Regions from separate parts of the Streptomyces sp. NPDC050743 genome, predicted to be linked through region 1. Evidence: riboswitches for the same ligand, from Rfam matches in the RefSeq annotation. Region 1 holds a riboswitch; the other holds the start of a gene.
What was found. Region 1 has a riboswitch for glycine ahead of gcvT (glycine cleavage system aminomethyltransferase GcvT). Riboswitches for the same ligand answer to the same signal wherever they lie in the genome.
Positions count from the first base shown of each region.

Region 1 (9,825 bases):
GGGGTGACCTGGCGCAGCGCGTGTTCCACGCTGACGCTGCCGCTGTGGCTCGCGCTCACCTGTCGTGCCCTTCTCTTTTTGTGCCCCGGTGTCGGGAGACAGCTTATGCGCCTACCGGCCCGGGACCCTGGGTGTGTGCGCGGGTGCGGGTCGTGTGTGGCCGCCCGCGCCCCGCGGCGCGGCCGCACACAGCCTCGCGCCCTTCGAGATGCTTCAGTGGCCGTACTGATAGAAGGGGCGGACGTTCGCCTTCAGCCATTCGGCCACCGGGTCGTCCGTCACGTCCAGAAGGACCAGGTTGACCGGCCACTGCACCGGGATCTTTCCGAGAGCTTTGCCGAGGGCCTGCAGGGGGAGGCTGCGCAGGTCGCCCTCCCACTGGGAGAGCTCGACGCCCACGAACATCACCGGGTCGTCCGTCTCGATGGCGGCCAGGCAGCGGCGGGCGGTGCGGACCACGCCGGTCCCGGCGAACTCGGCGGACGCGGCGGAGAGGAAGTCGACCGGGTCGTCCTGCCAGTCGGGCTCGAAGAGCCGGACCCGGGCGCCGGTGTTCGGGCCGTCCAGCGGGGTACGGCCGATCCGGCACAGCTCGGCCACCGCCGCGGGCGGGAGCGGGATGCCGACCAAAGCGTCGGGGTTCACCGCGATGCCGATCTGCGGGGGCAGGCCGCGGGCGAACTCCACGGCGGGGGCGATGGTGTACGGCATGTGGGGGCCGGCCGCCTGGCGCAGCTGCTCCTCGGAGCTGAACACCGGGACGTACGCCTGGCCCTCGATGTCCAGCGAGGGCAGGTCGAGCGGGCCGCTGTCCGGACCGCCGCCGTTGGGCAGCGGGATCCAGAGCAGGCTCCGGCCCAGCACCTCGATGATCCGGCCGGCCGCCGCGGGCATGCCGAGGGAGGCCGAGAGCACCTCCTCCAGCTCGTTGCCGGGCCAGCCGCCGTGCGGCTGGGGGTGCGCCTGTGCCGGGAAGTCCGCGGGAATGTCCGCCGGGAAGTCCATCTGCCTACCGCCTGCTGGGAACCACTGCTGTGTCCATGAAGGCTAGCGGGTGGCTGCGACAGGGCCTCACCTTGTGAAGGTGATCCGTTGCAGGGCGTCCGCCGCCGGCCGGTCCAGCAGCACCGCCGCGCCGCAGCCCGCGGGCAGCTCGCCGCGCTCGACCGCGGCGAGCAGCCGGGCGGTCGTACGGCGGTGGCGGCGGAAGGCGTAGGCCGAGACGCCCCGGCCGCGCTCGCGCTGGCCCTCGCGCGCGGCCTCGGGGGTGACGTCGAGCAGGAGCAGATGGAGGGTGCCGCCCCGGCGGCGGGCCTCGCGGGCGAGCCAGGCGCGCACCCAGGGCTGGGTGCCGCAGTCGTGCACGACGACGCCCTCGCCGGTGCGCAGGGCGCGGCGCAGGCCGGCGTAGTGGGCGAGGCGGACCAGGGGGCGGTACAGGGCGTAGGGCAGGAGGCGGGGGGCGCGGGTGTCCCAGCGGTCGCGGGTGTCCTGGGAGTCGATGCGGCGGCCGGCTACCGCGCGGTGCATCAGGGTGGACTTGCCGCTGCCGGGCAGGCCGGTGATCACGACCAGGTCGCGGGGGCCGAAGAGCAGGGCGCGCGGGCCGCGGCCGGCCCGGTCGCGCAGGTCCCGGACGACCGCGGCCGGGGCACGGCGTTGCCTCGGCACCGCGATGCCGGTGGTGACGGTGGCGTACACCGGGGTCCTGTTCACCGTGATCGTCCTCCCCTGCCTGCTCGGTAATCTTCGTTCCCGCTGTGCGTAAAGAGAAGGTAATGGACGATGTCGCCGACGGGGTCCGGGTCGTGCCACAGGTCGGTTACAAAAGCCCGCTCGCCGTGCAATGATGTGGCCGCCAACTGCATACCGGCCGCTTGAATCCGCGCGGGAGAGTCCCCAGCAGCCTTCGCTGGGGCGCCGAAGGAGCAAGTCCCTCCCTTGAATCTCTCAGGCCCCGTTACCGCGCGGGCGAGGCACATCTGAAAAGCGGGCTGCGTCAGTGGCTCCACCCAAGGTGCAAGCCGTGATCGTCCCGGTGGCGGTCGTGGCGAACCTCTCAGGTTCCGATGACAGATGGGGAGGAAGTTCCTCGCCCTCCCCCACGCTCGGCTTCGCTCGTGCGGGGGGACCCCATGCTTCCTGGGAGACGACCGACCGATGAGCAGTACCGAACTCCGTCACACCGCGCTCGATGCCGTGCATCGCTCGCTCGGTGCGACGATGACCGACTTCGCCGGCTGGGACATGCCGCTGCGCTACGCCTCCGAGCGCGACGAGCACCTCGCCGTGCGCACGAAAGCGGGCCTCTTCGACCTCTCCCACATGGGCGAGATCACCGTCACCGGCGCCGAGGCCGCCGCCCTCCTCGACTACGCCCTGGTCGGCAACATCGCCTCCGTCGGCGTGGGCCGCGCCCGCTACACCATGATCTGCCAGGCCGACGGCGGCATCCTGGACGACCTGATCGTCTACCGGCTCGCCGAGACCGAGTACATGGTCGTCGCCAACGCCTCCAACGCACAGGTGGTGCTGGACGCGCTGACCGAGCGCGCCGCCGGCTTCGACGCCGAGGTGCGCGACGACCGGGACGCCTACGCGCTGATCGCCGTCCAGGGCCCGGAGTCCCCCGGCATCCTGAAGTCCCTCACCGACGCCGACCTGGACGGCCTGAAGTACTACGCCGGCCTGCCCGGCACGGTCGCCGGCGTCCCGGCCCTGATCGCCCGCACCGGATACACCGGCGAGGACGGCTTCGAGCTGTTCGTGAAGCCCGAGCACGCGGTCGAGCTGTGGCAGGCGCTGACCAAGGCCGGCGAGGGCGCCGGCCTGGTCCCGTGCGGCCTGTCCTGCCGGGACACCCTGCGCCTGGAGGCGGGCATGCCGCTGTACGGGCACGAGCTGACCACCTCGCTCACCCCGTTCGACGCCGGGCTCGGCCGGGTGGTGAAGTTCGAGAAGGAGGGCGACTTCGTCGGGCGCGAGGCGCTCACCGAGGCCGCCGCCAAGGCCGAGCAGAACCCGCCGCGCGTCCTCGTCGGCCTGATCGCCGAGGGCCGCCGGGTGCCGCGCGCCGGGTACGCCGTCGTCGCCGGCGGCGAGGTGATCGGCGAGGTCACCTCCGGCGCCCCCTCCCCCACCCTGGGCAAGCCGATCGCCATGGCCTACGTCGACGCGGCGCACGCGGCCGTGGGCACCCCGGGTGTCGGTGTGGACATTCGGGGTAGCCACGAGCCGTACCGCGTTGTGGCGCTGCCGTTCTACAAGCGCCAGAATTGAAGTTCTCTCCCTGCCGAAGCCGGGAGACTCTCCCCTGGATCGCTCCGGGGAGTTTGACAGGTCATGCCCGTCCGGCGACGACCCTCCCGGCCGCCGGAGCAAGTACGGGACTCGCTCAGGTCGTTGGGGACTTGGCTGTCGTCCCCGACGATGCGCTGAGCGTACCAAACACCGAGCGCGTTCCGTACCGGGATCGTAACCCTGTGCACATGACCTGTGCCCACCAGCACTTCCAGCAGTCCCCCCTTCATCAGCACTCCCGCGCGTACAGGAGAATTCAGGCCATGAGCAACCCCCAGCAGCTGCGCTACAGCAAGGAGCACGAGTGGCTGTCGGCCGCCGAGGACGGCGTCTCGACGGTCGGCATCACCGAGTTCGCGGCCAACGCGCTCGGCGATGTCGTCTACGCCCAGCTCCCCGAGGTCGGCTCCACGGTGACCGCGGGCGAGACCTGCGGCGAGCTGGAGTCCACCAAGTCGGTCTCCGACCTGTACTCGCCGGTCACCGGTGAGGTCACCGAGGTCAACGAGGACGTCGTCAACGACCCGTCGCTGGTGAACTCCGCCCCCTTCGAGGGCGGCTGGCTGTTCAAGGTGCGCGTCGCGGAGGAGCCGGCCGACCTGCTCTCCGCCGACGAGTACGCCGCCGAGACCGCCGGCTGAGGAGTCGTAGCCGTATGACCGTCCTGAACACGTCCCTGCACGAGCTGGACCCGGAGATCGCCGCCGCGGTCGACGCCGAGCTCGGCCGCCAGCAGTCCACGCTGGAGATGATCGCCTCCGAGAACTTCGCGCCGCTCGCGGTGATGGAGGCGCAGGGCTCCGTCCTCACCAACAAGTACGCCGAGGGCTACCCGGGCCGCCGCTACTACGGCGGCTGCGAGCACGTCGACGTCGCCGAGCAGATCGCCATCGACCGGGTCAAGGAGCTGTTCGGCGCCGAGTACGCCAACGTCCAGCCCCACTCCGGCGCCTCCGCCAACCAGGCGGCCCTGTTCGCGCTGGCCCAGCCCGGGGACACCATCCTCGGCCTGGACCTCGCCCACGGCGGCCACCTGACCCACGGCATGCGCCTGAACTTCTCCGGCAAGCAGTTCAACGTGGTCGCCTACCACGTGGACGCCGAGACCGGCCTGGTCGACATGGCCGAGGTCGAGCGGCTCGCCAAGGAACACCGCCCGAAGGTGATCATCGCCGGCTGGTCGGCGTACCCGCGTGAGCTGGACTTCGCCGCCTTCCGCCGGATCGCGGACGAGGTCGAGGCCTATCTGTGGGTCGACATGGCGCACTTCGCGGGCCTGGTCGCGGCCGGTCTGCACGCCAACCCGGTGCCCTACGCCGACGTGGTCACCTCCACCACGCACAAGACGCTGGGCGGTCCGCGCGGCGGCATCATCCTCGCCCGCGGCAAGGACTTCGCGAAGAAGCTGAACTCCGCCGTCTTCCCGGGCTTCCAGGGCGGCCCCCTGGAGCACGTGATCGCGGCCAAGGCCGTCTCCTTCAAGGTCGCCGCGAGCGAGGACTTCAAGGAGCGCCAGCGTCGTACAGTGGAGGGCGCCCGCATCCTGGCCGAGCGTCTGACGGCGGCCGACGCCCGCGAGGCCGGCGTGAACGTCCTGTCGGGCGGCACGGACGTGCACCTGATCCTGGTGGACCTGCGCGAGTCCGAGCTGGACGGGCAGCAGGCCGAGGACCGCCTCCACGAGGTCGGCATCACGGTCAACCGCAACGCGGTCCCGAACGACCCTCGCCCGCCGATGGTCACCTCGGGCCTCAGGATCGGTACGCCCGCCCTCGCCACCCGCGGCTTCACGGCCGAGGACTTCGCCGAGGTCGCGGACGTGATCGCCGAGGCGCTGAAGCCGTCCTACGACGCCGAGGCCCTCAAGGCGCGCGTGAAGGCGCTCGCCGACAAGCACCCGCTGTACCCGGGCCTGAACAAGTAGGTCCGGACAAGTAAGCCCCTGGTGGGGTACCCGACGGCAGACCGCCGGAGGGTGCCCCGCCACCCCCCGTCTTGAGGAGTGACCGTGGCCATCTCGGTCTTCGACCTGTTCTCGATCGGCATCGGCCCGTCCAGCTCCCACACGGTCGGCCCGATGCGCGCGGCGCGGATGTTCGCCCGCCGCCTGCGCAACGAAGGGCTGCTGGAAAAGACCGCCACCGTCCGGACGGAGCTGTACGGCTCCCTCGGCGCGACCGGGCACGGGCACGGCACCCCGAAGGCCGTCCTGCTCGGCCTGACCGGCGACTCGCCGCGCACGGTGGACGTGGAGACGGCGGACGCGCGCGTGGAGGCGATCAAGGCCGAGGGCCGGATCGGTCTCCTGGGCGAGCACCAGATCGCGTTCGACTTCGACAAGGATCTCGTGCTGCACCGCCGCAAGGCGCTGCCGTACCACGCCAACGGCATGACGCTCTGGGCGTACGACGCCTCGGGCGCGGAGCTGCTGTCGAAGACGTACTACTCGGTCGGCGGCGGCTTCGTCGTGGACGAGGACGCGGTCGGCGCGGACCGGATCAAGCTGGACGACACGGTCCTGAAGTACCCCTTCCGCACCGGCGACGAGCTCCTGCGCCTGACGAAGGAGACGGGCCTGTCGATCTCCTCCCTGATGCTGGAGAACGAGCGGGCCTGGCGCACGGAGGAGGAGATCCGCAGGGGTCTGCTGGAGATCTGGCGGGTGATGCGCGAGTGCGTCGGGCGCGGCATGTCCCGCGAGGGCATCCTGCCCGGCGGCCTGAAGGTGCGCCGCCGCGCGGCCGTCTCCGCCCGCCAGCTGCGCGCCGAGGGCGACGCGCTGGCCCACGCCATGGAGTGGATCACCCTCTACGCGATGGCGGTCAACGAGGAGAACGCGGCCGGCGGCCGGGTGGTGACCGCCCCCACGAACGGCGCGGCCGGCATCATCCCCGCCGTCCTGCACTACTACATCAACTTCGTCCCCGGCGCCGACGAGGACGGAGTGGTCCGCTTCCTGCTGGCCGCCGGCGCGATCGGCATGCTCTTCAAGGAGAACGCCTCCATCTCCGGCGCCGAGGTCGGCTGCCAGGGCGAGGTCGGCTCCGCCTGCTCGATGGCTGCGGGCGCGCTGGCCGAGGTCCTCGGCGGCTCCCCGGAGCAGGTCGAGAACGCGGCCGAGATCGGCATGGAGCACAACCTCGGCCTGACCTGCGACCCGGTCGGCGGCCTGGTCCAGATCCCGTGCATCGAGCGCAACGGCATGGCCGCGGTGAAGGCGGTCACCGCGGCCAAGATGGCCATGCGCGGCGACGGCTCCCACAAGGTGTCCCTGGACAAGGTCATCAAGACCATGAAGGACACCGGCGCGGACATGTCCGTCAAGTACAAGGAGACGGCCCGGGGCGGGCTGGCGGTGAACATCATCGAGTGCTAAGGGAGTCGATCCTGACCAGCGCGTTCTTTCGGCGCTGTCGGGCCTTCCCTGCTTACGCGGCGGAAAGTCCCCGGAAAGTCCCTGGGACAGGCTTGAGAGTCCCCAGGATGTCCCCACCAAGCGCCCTTCATCAGGGTTGGTCACGGGCGGCTTCAGGGCCGGCCCTGCGGTCCTTGGACCGTCTCGGAGCACGTGCGGCAGGTCGGCGGCCAGTGCCGTCCTGTGTTGCACCGTCCAAAGGCGTCTGCCCATCGGCTGGATGGCGTCCCGCTTGGTGGTGTAGCCGATCAAGGCTGAGACGTACGCCTGGGGGCGTGCGCCGATAGGGATTCCGCTCCCTGCCCAGCAGGCGGGCCACCTCCAACTCTCCTTGGTGAACGGCCAGTTCAACCCAGGAGGTGCATGGTGGCCCTGTCCCGGTCTGACCTATTCCGCCTGCTGGAGTGCGCGTCCGCTGCGGCGAACCGGCTGGGGGCGTATCCGGGCTGATGGCCGTGGTCCTCCAGGACCCGGCGGGTCTCGGCGACGAGGTGGCCGATGCATTCGGGGGTGACCTCCAGCATGTCGGACAGCAGCTTCATCGAGCACACCTGCCGCTGGTAGAGGAGCGTGAGCATCACACGGGCGATCGTCGTCGAACAGCGGCTTGGCCCGCTGATCGCCGGTGGCGCGCCTGGCCCGGCCACGCGCTGCTCGCTGTAGCGTTCCTGGGACCGGGCGGCCTGCAGCGGGGCCGACTCTGCGCATGGATTCCCGAGTTCCGCGCTACTCAGTCCGGTCGGCCACCCCGCTTCGGCGTCCGGTCCGGCAGCAACGGTTCGATCCGCGCCCACTGCGCATCAGTCAACGGCACACCTGAACCAACGACCGACCGATCCAAACGAAACTGCCAGGGCGATCAGGGCCGCACGTGGCGCGGGAAGGCGCCGGCACCGCGTCCCGATCTCCTGCCGCCGACTGTGAGTTGCCCGGTCAGGAACCGCCGGGTATGGCTGGACAGATGAATCGAGGACGGGTAGACAAGCACCCGAGGCCCCTGGCGAACACGCGGAATCTGTCCGGTCGTTCACTGGACAGATGTTGTTTGCAATTTGTCCCGACGTCACAGATGGGATTGATGTTGCATACAGGATGACCTTCTTCGTACTGCTGCTCGATTCGAACGAGTGCGCCCGTCGCTGAATCGGTTGTGGAATTTCACATTCCGAACCGGCCGGGACGTGGAGTACCTGTTACTCAACGGGTCTGTCCGATCCGCAATGGGAGATCTTCTGACCGCTGGTTCCGGCGGTCAAGCCCGGTGGGCGACCGGCGAAACATACGCGGCGGGAGATCCCCGATGCGCTGTCGCAATGGCTGCGGGCCGGCTGTGCACGGCGACTGTTGTGTGCGCCTGATCATGGCAAATGTGCAGTTCAAGCACGTGGTCAACAGCCGCGGACCTGTCCGTCAAGTACAAGGAGACGGCCCGGCGCGGGCTGGCGGTGAACATCATCGAGTGCTGACGCCGGATACGCCGCTCACGCACCATGGATGCAGGGTGTGTCTAAGGCGCGCCGTGCAGCGCGGTGCACAGATCGATCCGACCGCCACCGGACGCCGGGTCAGGTGCCGGTGAGGTCGGACAGGAGCGCGGGCAGGAGGCGTTCCTCCATGACCGCGCTGCCCGACGCCTCCATCGCGAGGGCCAGTCCAGGGTCCCAGGGGCTGGCCGCGGGCGGTCCCGCGAGCGGTGTGGACTCGCCCTCGCCGAGTGCCGCCGTGTAGTCGGCGGCGGTCATCCGCCAGGGGCGGGCATCGTGGCGGGCCACGGCGCCCGCGGTGATGCGCAGGCCGGCCCAGTCGAAGTCGGCGCGCCAGTGCAGCCGGGCTCCCGCGCGTACGGCGTCACCGAGCAGCTTGTGGCAGGCGGCGGACGGGACACCCTCGGTGCACACGAGGGCCGCGGCGGTGTCCTGGAGTTCTCCGGCGGCAGCGCGTAGCACGGCCGGGTTCTCGCAGACGAAGACGATGCGGGCGGCGGGGACGACGGGGTCGGTGGCGAGCTGGTGGAGGGTGAGCCGGAAGGGGATGCCGAAGTCCGCGGCGTCGCGCAGCCAGTCGCAGACCACGGTGTCGCCCTCGGCCCCGATGTTGAGGACGAGTACCTGGCTGGCGAGGTCGTCGGCGATGGCCCCGGCGCTCTCCCACAAGGCGCGCCGCCCGGCCCGGTCGCGCGGTACGGCCGCATCGTCGCCGGCACGCCGCGCGAGGGCGCGCAGGACGAGTTGTTCGAGCGGGGTCCCGGGGACGAGGGCCTTGGTGTCACCGGTGGCCCACTCGGCGAGGACCGGCAGCGGCAGGGCGCCGACCGCAGGTCCGGGGATCCGTTCCCCGTCGTCGGCCATCCTTTCGAGGACACGTACCGCCGCGTCGAGGAGCGGCGCGTCCCCACGCCGTACGAGACGGGTGAGGGTGCCGTCGGCGGCGATCCGGTCCAGCCAGGCGGCGAACCATCCCTGCCCGGCGAGCCGGCTGGAGTGGGCCGACGTCAGAGCCTGCTCCCGGCGGGCCTGCTCGTCGGCCCGTTCGGCCGGCCGGTCCCGCAGCGGGCCGTGCAGCCGGCCGAGGGTCTGGAGGAGACCGGTGCCGTAGCGGTCGTACAGATACCCGTCCAGGTCGCGCAGGGGTATGGCGAGACGCTTGACGGTCTCGGGCCGGTAGCGGCCGGTGATGCCGATGACGGTGCGGCGTTCGGCCTCGCCGGGCGCCGTGAGCCCGATGTCGCCGTCGAGCGCGCCGCCGGTGCGCTCCAGTCTGCGGCGGGCGGCGGCGAGCAGCCGGGTCCATCCCTCGCCCCGCAACTCGTCGTATCCATGGCCTTCCCGCCGCTCAGCCGACAACCTCGGCCTCCTCGGGAGTCGGGACGCGCCGGGTGCCCGGAGAGCCGAGAGCCGCGGTCAGATCACCGGTGTCGTCGGCCAGGAGCCGGTCGCCGTCCCAGACGAGCAGCAGGGCGGAGACGGTGTGGTCGACGGCGGTGTGCGCGAGGTCGTAGTGGGCGGCGGCCGGCACGGAGGCGTGGGCGGCCCACAGGTCGTAGCCGGTCATGAACAGGTCGAGGTCGAACTGGGCGGCCAGCGACATGAGTTCGCCGCGCCCGGTGTCAT
Region 1 is NZ_JBITGJ010000038.1:20,230-30,054, reverse strand. Features, by position in the region: gene ACIBJF_RS29945 (enhanced serine sensitivity protein SseB C-terminal domain-containing protein) at 1-59, opposite strand, end outside; gene ACIBJF_RS29940 (enhanced serine sensitivity protein SseB) at 214-1,005, opposite strand; gene ACIBJF_RS29935 (AAA family ATPase) at 1,072-1,716, opposite strand; glycine riboswitch at 1,879-1,976, shown strand; gene gcvT (glycine cleavage system aminomethyltransferase GcvT) at 2,161-3,279, shown strand; gene gcvH (glycine cleavage system protein GcvH) at 3,564-3,941, shown strand; gene glyA (serine hydroxymethyltransferase) at 3,956-5,224, shown strand; gene ACIBJF_RS29915 (L-serine ammonia-lyase) at 5,309-6,676, shown strand; gene ACIBJF_RS29910 (hypothetical protein) at 7,063-7,296, opposite strand; gene ACIBJF_RS29905 (TIGR02679 family protein) at 8,281-9,558, opposite strand; gene ACIBJF_RS29900 (TIGR02680 family protein) at 9,548-9,825, opposite strand, start outside.

Region 2 (9,825 bases), on a different contig from region 1:
TTGAGCCGGCGTTGAACATCCCGGGAGGCGTGGTGCAGACGCTGGAGAAGGAGCAGGCCACGGTGACGGTCCAGCAGTCGGGCAAGATCGTCGTGGACGCCTTGCGACAGGCGAAGCGGCCTGACTACGCTCGGTCGTCCTCCCAGTGAACCGGTGGTGCATGGGGGACGTCGGGCAGGGGCATGAGGTTGCGGGGGGTCGGCGCACCGAAGGGGTGGTGCGTGGTGGAAACTGTCTGGTGGATACGGACGTTGTGAGAATGTCCGGCTCGGCCGGTGTAGGCAATCAGGGTTCGTCCTGCCCCACGGGCGGGTCTGTTTCGGTCAAGGGGAATCGCCCGTGAAGTTGTTTGCGAAGTTGTTCCGCAAGAGCGCGCGAGAGGGCAGCGACAACGCGACCGCTCGTCACCGCGCACAGCCTGACGCGGAAGGTCAGCGCCCGCTGTTCCGGGACCAGGTCGCTGGTCCGGGCGGTGACATTTCCGGAGGTCAGGGCGGGGCGTCGGTTGACCCTGCCCAGTCCGGCGGCATAGGTTTCGGGCAACCGTCAACCTCAGGTGCGGGTGGAGGGTTCGCCCTCGGTCCGTACGCGTCCAACGCCCCGGCGGGGCAGCCGCAGGAGGATCCGTCGATGTCGGTCCTGGTGTGTACGAGGTGCGGTAACCGCAACGCGGAGAACGCCCGCTTCTGTTCCAACTGTGGCGCGCCGCTGCGCCCCGGAGTGGCGCCGGAGCGTGCCTCCGAGACGACGTCCACGATCTCGATCTCCGGGATCGAGGCCTACGACGCCGAGGTCACCGGTCAGACGCAGATGCCGATGCTGTCGCCCGAGGCGCAGGCCGCGGTGGACGCGCTGCCGATGGGCTCGGCGCTGCTGGTGGTGCGCCGGGGACCGAACTCGGGCAGCCGCTTCCTGCTGGACAGCGACCTGACCACGGCCGGCCGTCATCCGCAGAGCGACATCTTCCTGGACGACGTCACGGTCTCGCGGCGGCACGTGGAGTTTCGGCGCTCCCCGGACGGCTCGTTCACCGTGGCCGACGTGGGCAGCCTGAACGGCACGTACGTCAACCGCGAGCGAATCGATCAGGTCCCGCTGTCGAACGGTGACGAGGTGCAGATCGGCAAGTACCGGCTGGTGTTCTACGCGAGCCGGCAGGGCATCTGACCCGCCCCCGGACCGGTGTCCGGGGGGACCCCCAGGGAAGGTCCATGCTTCAAACACCGAGCGGCGGTGCCGGAAGCGGTACCGCCGCCAGGGACAGCAGGCTGATGAGCATCGGCACGGTGCTGAACGTGCTGCGCGAGGAGTTCCCCGAAGTCACCGTCTCCAAGATCCGTTTCCTGGAGTCGGAGGGGCTCATCGAGCCGCAGCGGACCCCTTCGGGATATCGCAAGTTCAGCGCCGGGGATGTGGAGCGTCTGGCGCATGTGCTGCGGATGCAGCGGGACCACTATCTTCCGCTCAAGGTGATCCGCGAGCACCTGGACGCCATGGAGCGGGGCGAGGCCGTCCAGCTGCCCGTGGTGGGCCGTCAGCGCACCGCTGAGGACGTTTCGGAGCCGTCCGCGGCGCGCACGGTGGCCCGGATCGGCAGGGCCGAGCTCCTGGCGGCCGCGGAGATCGACGAGGGCGACCTCGAGGAGTGGGAGTCGTACGGGCTCATCGCTCCCCTGGAGGACGGGGCGTACGACGCCGAGGCCGTCACCGTGGCCTCGCTCGTCGCCGAACTGGGCCGGTTCGGGATCGAGCCACGCCACCTTCGGGTGATGAAGGCGGCCGCCGACCGCGAGGCCGGACTGGTCGACCAGGTGGTGGCCCCGCTCAGGCGCCACCGCAACCCGCAGACCAGGGCCCATGCCGAGGCCCGTGCGAAGGAGCTGGCGGCGCTCACGGTGAAGCTGCACACGGCACTGGTGCAGACCGCTCTCGGGGTGCGGCTGCCCTGAACAGCGGGGGTCGTGAGCGGCCGGATCGGCCACCTGTTCCCGGCCCGACTACCCAAACGTCCCGAGCACGGCCTAGGGTTGCTGTGTGAACGAGCTCGATGTCGTAGGTGTCCGGGTCGAAATGCCCTCCAACCAACCGATCGTGCTCCTGCGCGAAGTGGGAGGCGACCGTTACCTCCCCATCTGGATCGGGCCGGGGGAGGCGACGGCGATCGCGTTCGCCCAGCAGGGCATGGCCCCCGCCAGGCCGCTGACCCACGACCTGTTCAAGGACGTGCTGGAGGCCGTCGGCCAGGAGCTGACCGAAGTACGCATCACCGATCTGCGTGAAGGTGTTTTCTACGCGGAGCTGGTCTTCGCCAGCGGCGTCGAGGTCAGCGCCCGCCCCTCCGATGCCATAGCGCTGGCCCTGCGCACCGGAACGCCGATCTACGGCAGTGACGCGGTGCTGGACGACGCCGGCATCGCCATTCCGGACGAGCAGGAGGACGAGGTGGAGAAGTTCCGCGAGTTCCTCGACCAGATCTCGCCCGAGGACTTCGGCACCAGCAGCCAGTGAGTCGAACGGCCGGCCGGTGTGCGTCGGCGCCCCTGTGCGCGGGCAATTGCCACCGGCCATTGAGAGCGTCCTGCGGCCTCCCCCGAACGCATTCGGCTAGCCTTTCCCCGCGGTGGGACACGGGAAACCACTCCCAGGGTGATTATCACTCGGCGTGCCGAGTGTGGCGATCGTTGACGCACCCCTGGTGACTGCCTACCGTCGTGAAGGCAGGTCAAGGACGGAGGTCGGCGTGAGCACCAGCGGCGACGGTACGGCTGGGGGTGCCCCCGGACGCGGGTTCGGGGAGAGCGGTCCGTACCCTCCCCCTAGCTCTCAGCTGCGTTCGAACAGCGGGTATCCCCAACCGAGCAGCGCGGTCGGTCACGCTCCGCAGCGGCCGACGGTGGTGCCGAACGGCGGAGGGGCGGCGTCCATGGCGGCGGAACACATCGGCTACCGCGGGCCGACGGCCTGCGCGGCCGCGGGCATCACTTACCGGCAGCTGGACTACTGGGCGCGCACCGGCCTGGTGGAGCCGAGCGTGCGGCCCGCGTACGGGTCGGGGACGCAACGGCTGTACAGCTTCCGTGACGTCGTCGTCCTGAAGATCGTCAAGCGGTTCCTGGACACCGGGGTCTCGCTGCAGAACATCCGCACGGCCGTGCAGCACCTCAGGGAACGCGGTTTCCGTGACCTGGAGCGGATGACCCTGATGAGCGATGGCGCCACGGTGTACGAGTGCACCTCGCCGGACGAGGTCCACGCCCTGCTGCAGGGCGGCCAGGGCATCTTCGGGATCGCCGTCGGCGTGGTGTGGCGGGACGTCGAAAGCGCGCTCTCCCAGCTGCACGGCGAGCGCGTCGACACCGGCGAGACGCTGGTCGGGCACAACCCCGCGGACGAGCTGGCACGGCGGCGCAACCGGGCGGTCTGAGGGCGGTCCGGCCCCGGCGCGCTCCGAACCCCCGGCATTGTCAGTGCCGTGGTGCAGCATCGGAGATGTGAGAAACGCGCCCACGATCCTGCATCTCGACATGGATGCCTTCTACGCCTCGGTGGAGCAGGCATCCAAGCCGAGCCTGCGCGGGAAGGCGGTCGTCGTGGGCGGGCTCGGGCCGCGCGGGGTCGTGGCCACCGCGTCGTACGAGGCACGTGTCTTCGGGGTCCACTCGGCGATGCCCATGGCCCAGGCACGCCGGCTGGCACCCAACGCCGCGTATCTGGTGCCGCGCTTCACTGTGTATCGGGCGATCAGCGAGCAGGTGATGGCGCTGCTGCGGGAGCTGTCGCCGCTGGTGGAGCCGCTCAGCCTGGACGAGGCGTTCGTGGATCTGGAGGCCGGGGGGACGGCCTGGGACGAGGAGTCGGCGCGGCTGGCCGGGATCAGGCTGCGCGCGGACATACGGGCGGTCACCGGGCTGACCGGATCGGTGGGGCTCGCCGCCTCCAAGATGCTCGCCAAGATCGCCTCGGAGGAGGCCAAGCCGGACGGCCTGGTGCTCATCCGGCCGGGCACCGAGCGGGCCCTGCTGGGGCCCATGCCGGTGCGGACCCTGCCGGGGGTCGGGCCGGCCACCGGGGACCATCTGCGCCGCGCCGGGATCACGACGGTCGAGGAGCTGGCCGAGGCGGGCGAGGACGAGCTGGTCCGGCTGCTGGGCAAGGCACACGGGCACGCGCTGTACGCCATGGCCCTGGCCCATGACGAGCGGCCCGTGGTGGCCGAGCGTGAGGCGAAGTCGGTGTCGGTCGAGGACACCTACGACGTGGACATCCATGACCGGCTCCGGATCGGGCTGGAGGTGCAGCGGCTCGCCGACCGGTGTGTGGGGCGGCTGCGCGGGGCCGGGCTGTCGGGGCGGACGATCGTGCTGAAGGTGCGCCGGTACGACTTCTCGACCCTGACCCGCTCCGAGACGCTCAGAGGGCCCACGGACGATCCCGCGGTCGTGCGGGAGGCGGCCGCGCGGCTGCTGGACTCCGTGGACACCACAGGTGGGGTACGGCTGCTGGGCGTGGGCGTCTCCGGGCTCGCCGACTACACCCAGGAGGACCTGTTCGCGCAGGCCATGCCGTCACCTGCGGCGGAGGAGCCGGAGAGGGGTGAGACGGAGTCCGTTCTGGAGCGGCCGGAGCCGGTTGAACGGCACTGGCGGGCAGGCCAGGACGTACGGCATGCGGAGTACGGGCACGGGTGGGTGCAGGGGAGTGGGCTGGGGCGGGTCACCGTGCGGTTCGAGACGCCGCAGTCCGCCCCGGGGCGGGTGCGGACGTTTTCTGTCGACGATCCCGCGCTGGAGTCTGCCGATCCGTTGCCGTTGGTCTCGGATCCTTCCCACCCACCCACCCGCCCCGGACCCGGAGAGAGGTCACGTCTCCTCTGAACCCGCCAGCTTGCCGAAGTCGTGGTCCGGGGCCGAGGAAGGCGATGCCACGTCCAGGCCGTAGTGGTGGTACAGCTGCAGCTCCTGCTCGGGGGAGAGATGGCGGCCCACGCCGAAGTCGGGGGCGTCCTTGATCAGGGCGCGGTCGAAGGGGACGTGGAGGGAGCCCTCGATCAGCTCGCTCGGTTCCAGGGGGACGAAGGCGTCGCGGGAGAACAGACCGGTGCGTATCGCCGCCCACTCGGGCACGCCGGTCGCGTCGTCGAGGTACACCTCGTCGATGGTGCCGATCTTGGTGCCGTGGCGGTCGAACGCCTTGCGGCCGATCAGGTTGCGCGGATCGATCTCGGTCTGCACGGTCCCTCTCCCTCCACGTGGTCGCAACTCATCCGTAAGCACTACGAAAGAGCAGATTCAGGGAGGCGGCCACTCGAGGGCCCGGTCGCCGGCCCCGCTGGTAGGCTGACAGCGGCTGCTGACCCCGTGCGGGAGAGTCCTCCGACCACCTCGGAGGCGCCGAAGGAGCAAATCCTCCCCGGAATCTCTCAGGCTCACGTACCGCACGGACGAGGTCACTCTGGAAAGCAGGGCGGGTGTCGACGGCTCCCGCTCTCACCGACGGTGAAAACCGGGATCTTCAAGGCCCCGGTGAAGCTCTCAGGTTGAGATGACAGAGGGGGAGGCCGTCCGGGCACCCGCGCCGTGGTGCCCTCGAAGGTCGCGTCAGACCAGGAGGCCTCCGCAATGACCGCCCATCGTATTCCGCTCTCGGAGCTCGAAGCGGGCATCCCGTTCGAGCAGCGCCACATCGGGCCCGACCAGGAGGCGCGGGCCAAGATGCTCGCGCACGTCGGCTACGGCTCGCTGGACGAGCTGACCGCCGCGGCGGTCCCGGATGTGATCAAGAACGCCGACGCCCTCGACCTGCCGGGCGCCCGCACCGAGGCCGAGGTGCTCGCCGAGCTGCGCTCGCTCGCCGACCGCAACCAGGTCCTCGACTCCATGATCGGCCTCGGCTACTACGGCACCTTCACCCCGCCGGTGATCCTGCGCAACGTCATGGAGAACCCGGCCTGGTACACGGCCTACACCCCGTACCAGCCGGAGATCTCCCAGGGTCGACTCGAAGCGCTGCTGAACTTCCAGACGATGGTCGCCGACCTCACCGGGCTGCCCACCTCCGGCGCCTCCCTGCTGGACGAGGGCACCGCGGCCGCCGAGGCGATGGCGCTGTCCCGGCGCATGGGCAGGAACAAGAAGGGCCTGTTCCTCATCGACGCGGACGCGCTGCCGCAGACCATCGCCGTCATCCAGACCCGCGCCGAGCCGACCGGTGTCGAGGTGGTCGTCGCCGACCTCAGCGAGGGCATCCCGGCCGACATCGCCGCGCGTGAGATCAACGGCGTGCTGATCCAGTACCCCGGCGCCTCCGGTGCCGTACGTGACATCAAGCCGGTCATCGACCAGGCGCACGAGCTCGGCGCGCTCGTCACCGTCGCCGCCGACCTGCTCGCGCTGACCCTGCTGACCTCGCCGGGCGAGCTGGGCGCGGACATCGCCGTCGGCACCACCCAGCGCTTCGGTGTGCCGATGGGCTTCGGCGGCCCGCACGCCGGCTACATGGCGGTGCACGAGAAGTTCGCGCGCAGCCTGCCCGGCCGTCTCGTGGGCGTCTCCGTCGACGCCGACGGCAACAAGGCCTACCGGCTCGCGCTGCAGACCCGCGAGCAGCACATCCGCCGGGAGAAGGCGACCAGCAACATCTGCACCGCGCAGGTGCTGCTCGCCGTGATGGCCGGCATGTACGCCGTCTACCACGGCCCCGAGGGCCTGCAGACCATCGCCCGGCGCACCCACCGGTACGCCACGATCCTCGCCGCGGGCCTGAAGGCCGGCGGTGTCGAGATCGTGCACGGCGCGTTCTTCGACACCCTGACCGCGCGGGTGCCCGGCAAGGCCGCCGAGGTCGTCGCCGCCGCCCGGGAGCACGGCGTCAACCTGCACCTGGTCGACGCCGACCAGGTCTCGATCGCCTGCGACGAGACCACCAAGCGGGCCCAGGTCGCCGCCGTGTGGTCCGCCTTCGGCGTCGAGGGCGACATAGAGGCCGTGGACGCGACGGCCGAGGACACCCTGCCCGAGGCGCTGCTGCGCACCGACCCCTACCTCACCCACCCGGTCTTCCACCAGCACCGGTCCGAGACGGCGATGCTGCGCTACCTGCGCAGGCTGGCCGACCGCGACTACGCGCTGGACCGCGGCATGATCCCGCTGGGCTCGTGCACCATGAAGCTCAACGCCACCACCGAGATGGAGCCGGTCACCTGGCCCGAGTTCGGCCAGCTGCACCCCTTCGCCCCGGCCGAGCAGGCCGAGGGCTACCTCACGCTCATCCGCGAGCTGGAGGAACGTCTCGCCGAGGTCACCGGCTACGACAAGGTCTCCCTGCAGCCGAACGCCGGTTCGCAGGGCGAGCTGGCCGGTCTGCTCGCCGTGCGCGGCTACCACCGCGCCAATGGGGACGAGCAGCGCACCGTCTGCCTGATCCCGTCCTCGGCGCACGGCACCAACGCCGCGAGCGCCGTGATGGCCGGCATGAAGGTCGTCGTCGTCAAGACCGCCGAGGACGGCGAGATCGACGTCGCGGACCTGCGCGCCAAGATCGAGCAGTACCGTGACGAGCTGGCGGTGCTGATGATCACCTACCCGTCCACGCACGGTGTGTTCGAGGAGCACGTCGCCGACATCTGCGCCCAGGTCCACGAGGCCGGCGGCCAGGTGTACGTCGACGGCGCCAACCTCAACGCCCTGGTCGGCCTCGCCAAGCCGGGCCACTTCGGCGGTGACGTCTCGCACCTGAACCTGCACAAGACCTTCTGCATCCCGCACGGCGGCGGCGGCCCCGGCGTCGGCCCGGTCGGCGTCCGCTCGCACCTGGCGCCGTACCTGCCGAACCACCCGATGCAGCCGGCCGCGGGCCCGGAGACGGGCGTCGGCCCGATCTCGGCCGCTCCGTGGGGCTCCGCGGGCATCCTGCCCATCTCCTGGGCGTACGTCCGGCTGATGGGCGGCGAGGGCCTGAAGCGGGCGACGCAGGTGGCCGTGCTCTCCGCGAACTACATCGCCAAGCGCCTGGAGCCGCACTACCCGGTGCTCTACACCGGCCCCGCCAACCTGGTCGCGCACGAGTGCATCATCGACCTGCGCCCGCTGACCAAGGCGACCGGTGTGAGCGTGGACGACGTGGCCAAGCGCCTGATCGACTACGGCTTCCACGCGCCGACCATGTCCTTCCCGGTGGCCGGCACGCTGATGATCGAGCCGACCGAGTCGGAGGACATCACCGAGCTGGACCGGTTCTGCGACGCGATGATCGCCATCCGCGCGGAGATCGAGAAGGTCGGCGCGGGCGAGTGGCCGGCGGAGGACAACCCGCTGCGGGGCGCCCCGCACACCGCCGCCGCGCTCAGTGGTGAGTGGAAGCACGCCTACAGCCGCGAGGAGGCCGTCTTCCCGGCCGGTGTCTCGGCCGCCGACAAGTACTGGCCGCCGGTGCGCCGTATCGACCAGGCCTTCGGCGACCGCAACCTGGTGTGCTCCTGCCCGCCGCTGGACGCGTACGAGGACTGAGCGAGCCGTGCCACAGGGCCCCGTCCGGTTTCCGGGCGGGGCCCTCGCCGTGTCATGCCGTCGCCAGGGACACCTCGGTCGCCTTGATCAGGGCGATCACGTCGGAGCCCACGAAGAGGCCGAGGTCGGCGACCGCGTCCTTGGTGATCGCCGCGGTCAGTTCGCCGCCGTCGACGGTGACCTTGACGGTGGCCATGACGGTGCCGGTCGTGAGACCGGTGACCGCGCCGGGCAGCTGGTTGCGGATCGACAGGCCCTGGACCCGCTGGGTGGCCAGGGAGACCTCGGTCGACTTCACCAGCGCGCGGACGGGCGTGCCGGGGGCGAGGGAGAGCTCCTCGGCGGACTCCTTGGTGATGGCCGCCATGAGTTCCTGGCCGCCGTCCAGCCGGAGTCTGACGGTGGCCATGGCCTCGCCCGGATGGACCTCGGTGACGGTGCCGGGGAGCTGGTTGCGGATGCTCAGGGTCATGGGCACCCACGGTAGAGCGCCCATCCGGTCAGGCCGGGTATGCGTGTGTCTGCGTCGCTTTGACCGTCGCCCAGACAGCGGCGCCGGGATGCAGGTCGAGCTCGGCGGCGGCGACCGTGGTGAGGTCGGCGGCCAGGGGGAGTTCGCCGGTGAGGTCGGCGCGGATCTGGTCGCCGTGCGTCTCCAGGCCGGCCACCTCGCAGCGCCAGAGGTTGCGGGCGCTGGCGCCGGTGGGGCGGTCGCGGAACAGGGTGACGGCGGACGGCGGGAACGCCACGAAGGCCGGACCGGACAGGACCTCGGTGGTCGTGATCCCCGGGCCCGCGTCGAGTCGTACCGTGTGCCCGTCCGCCTGGCCGCGGTAGAGGTTGAGTCCGACGAGCTGGGCGATGTAGTCGGTGCGTGGGTGGCGGGCGATGTCGGCCGGGGTGCCCTCCTGGACGACCCGGCCGTGCTCGATCACGACCAGCCGGTCGGCGAGCACCATGGCGTCCAGTGGGTCGTGCGTCACCAGGACGGCGACCGCCTCGAAGTCGGCGAGGTGGCGGCGCAGTTGGGCGCGGACCTCCAGGCGGGTGCGGGCGTCCAGGGCGGCCAGGGGCTCGTCCAGGAGCAGCAGCCTCGGGTGGGTGGCCAGGGCGCGGGCGAGGGCCACGCGCTGGGCCTGCCCGCCGGACAGGCGGCGCGGCTTGGCGCCGGCGTGGTCGGTGAGGCCCATGCGGTCCAGCCAGGCCGCGGCCTGTGCGCGGGCCTCGGTTTTGCCCGCGCCCTGGCAGCGGGGGCCGAAGGCGACGTTGTCCAGGGCGGACAGGTGCGGGAAGAGCAGATAGTCCTGGAAGACGACGCCGA
Region 2 is NZ_JBITGJ010000043.1:5,549-15,373, forward strand. Features, by position in the region: gene ACIBJF_RS31580 (DUF881 domain-containing protein) at 1-149, shown strand, start outside; gene ACIBJF_RS31585 (FHA domain-containing protein) at 340-1,167, shown strand; gene ACIBJF_RS31590 (MerR family transcriptional regulator) at 1,212-1,949, shown strand; gene ACIBJF_RS31595 (bifunctional nuclease family protein) at 2,035-2,508, shown strand; gene ACIBJF_RS31600 (MerR family transcriptional regulator) at 2,741-3,424, shown strand; partial or broken gene ACIBJF_RS31605 (DNA polymerase IV) at 3,492-4,938, shown strand; partial or broken gene ACIBJF_RS31610 (PRC-barrel domain-containing protein) at 5,076-5,273, opposite strand; glycine riboswitch at 5,351-5,445, shown strand; gene gcvP (aminomethyl-transferring glycine dehydrogenase) at 5,619-8,504, shown strand; gene ACIBJF_RS31620 (molybdopterin-binding protein) at 8,557-8,976, opposite strand; gene ACIBJF_RS31625 (ABC transporter ATP-binding protein) at 9,005-9,825, opposite strand, start outside.
Region 2: linked by a shared signal. The riboswitch ahead of gcvP (aminomethyl-transferring glycine dehydrogenase) and the one ahead of gcvT (glycine cleavage system aminomethyltransferase GcvT) in region 1 are both predicted to bind glycine.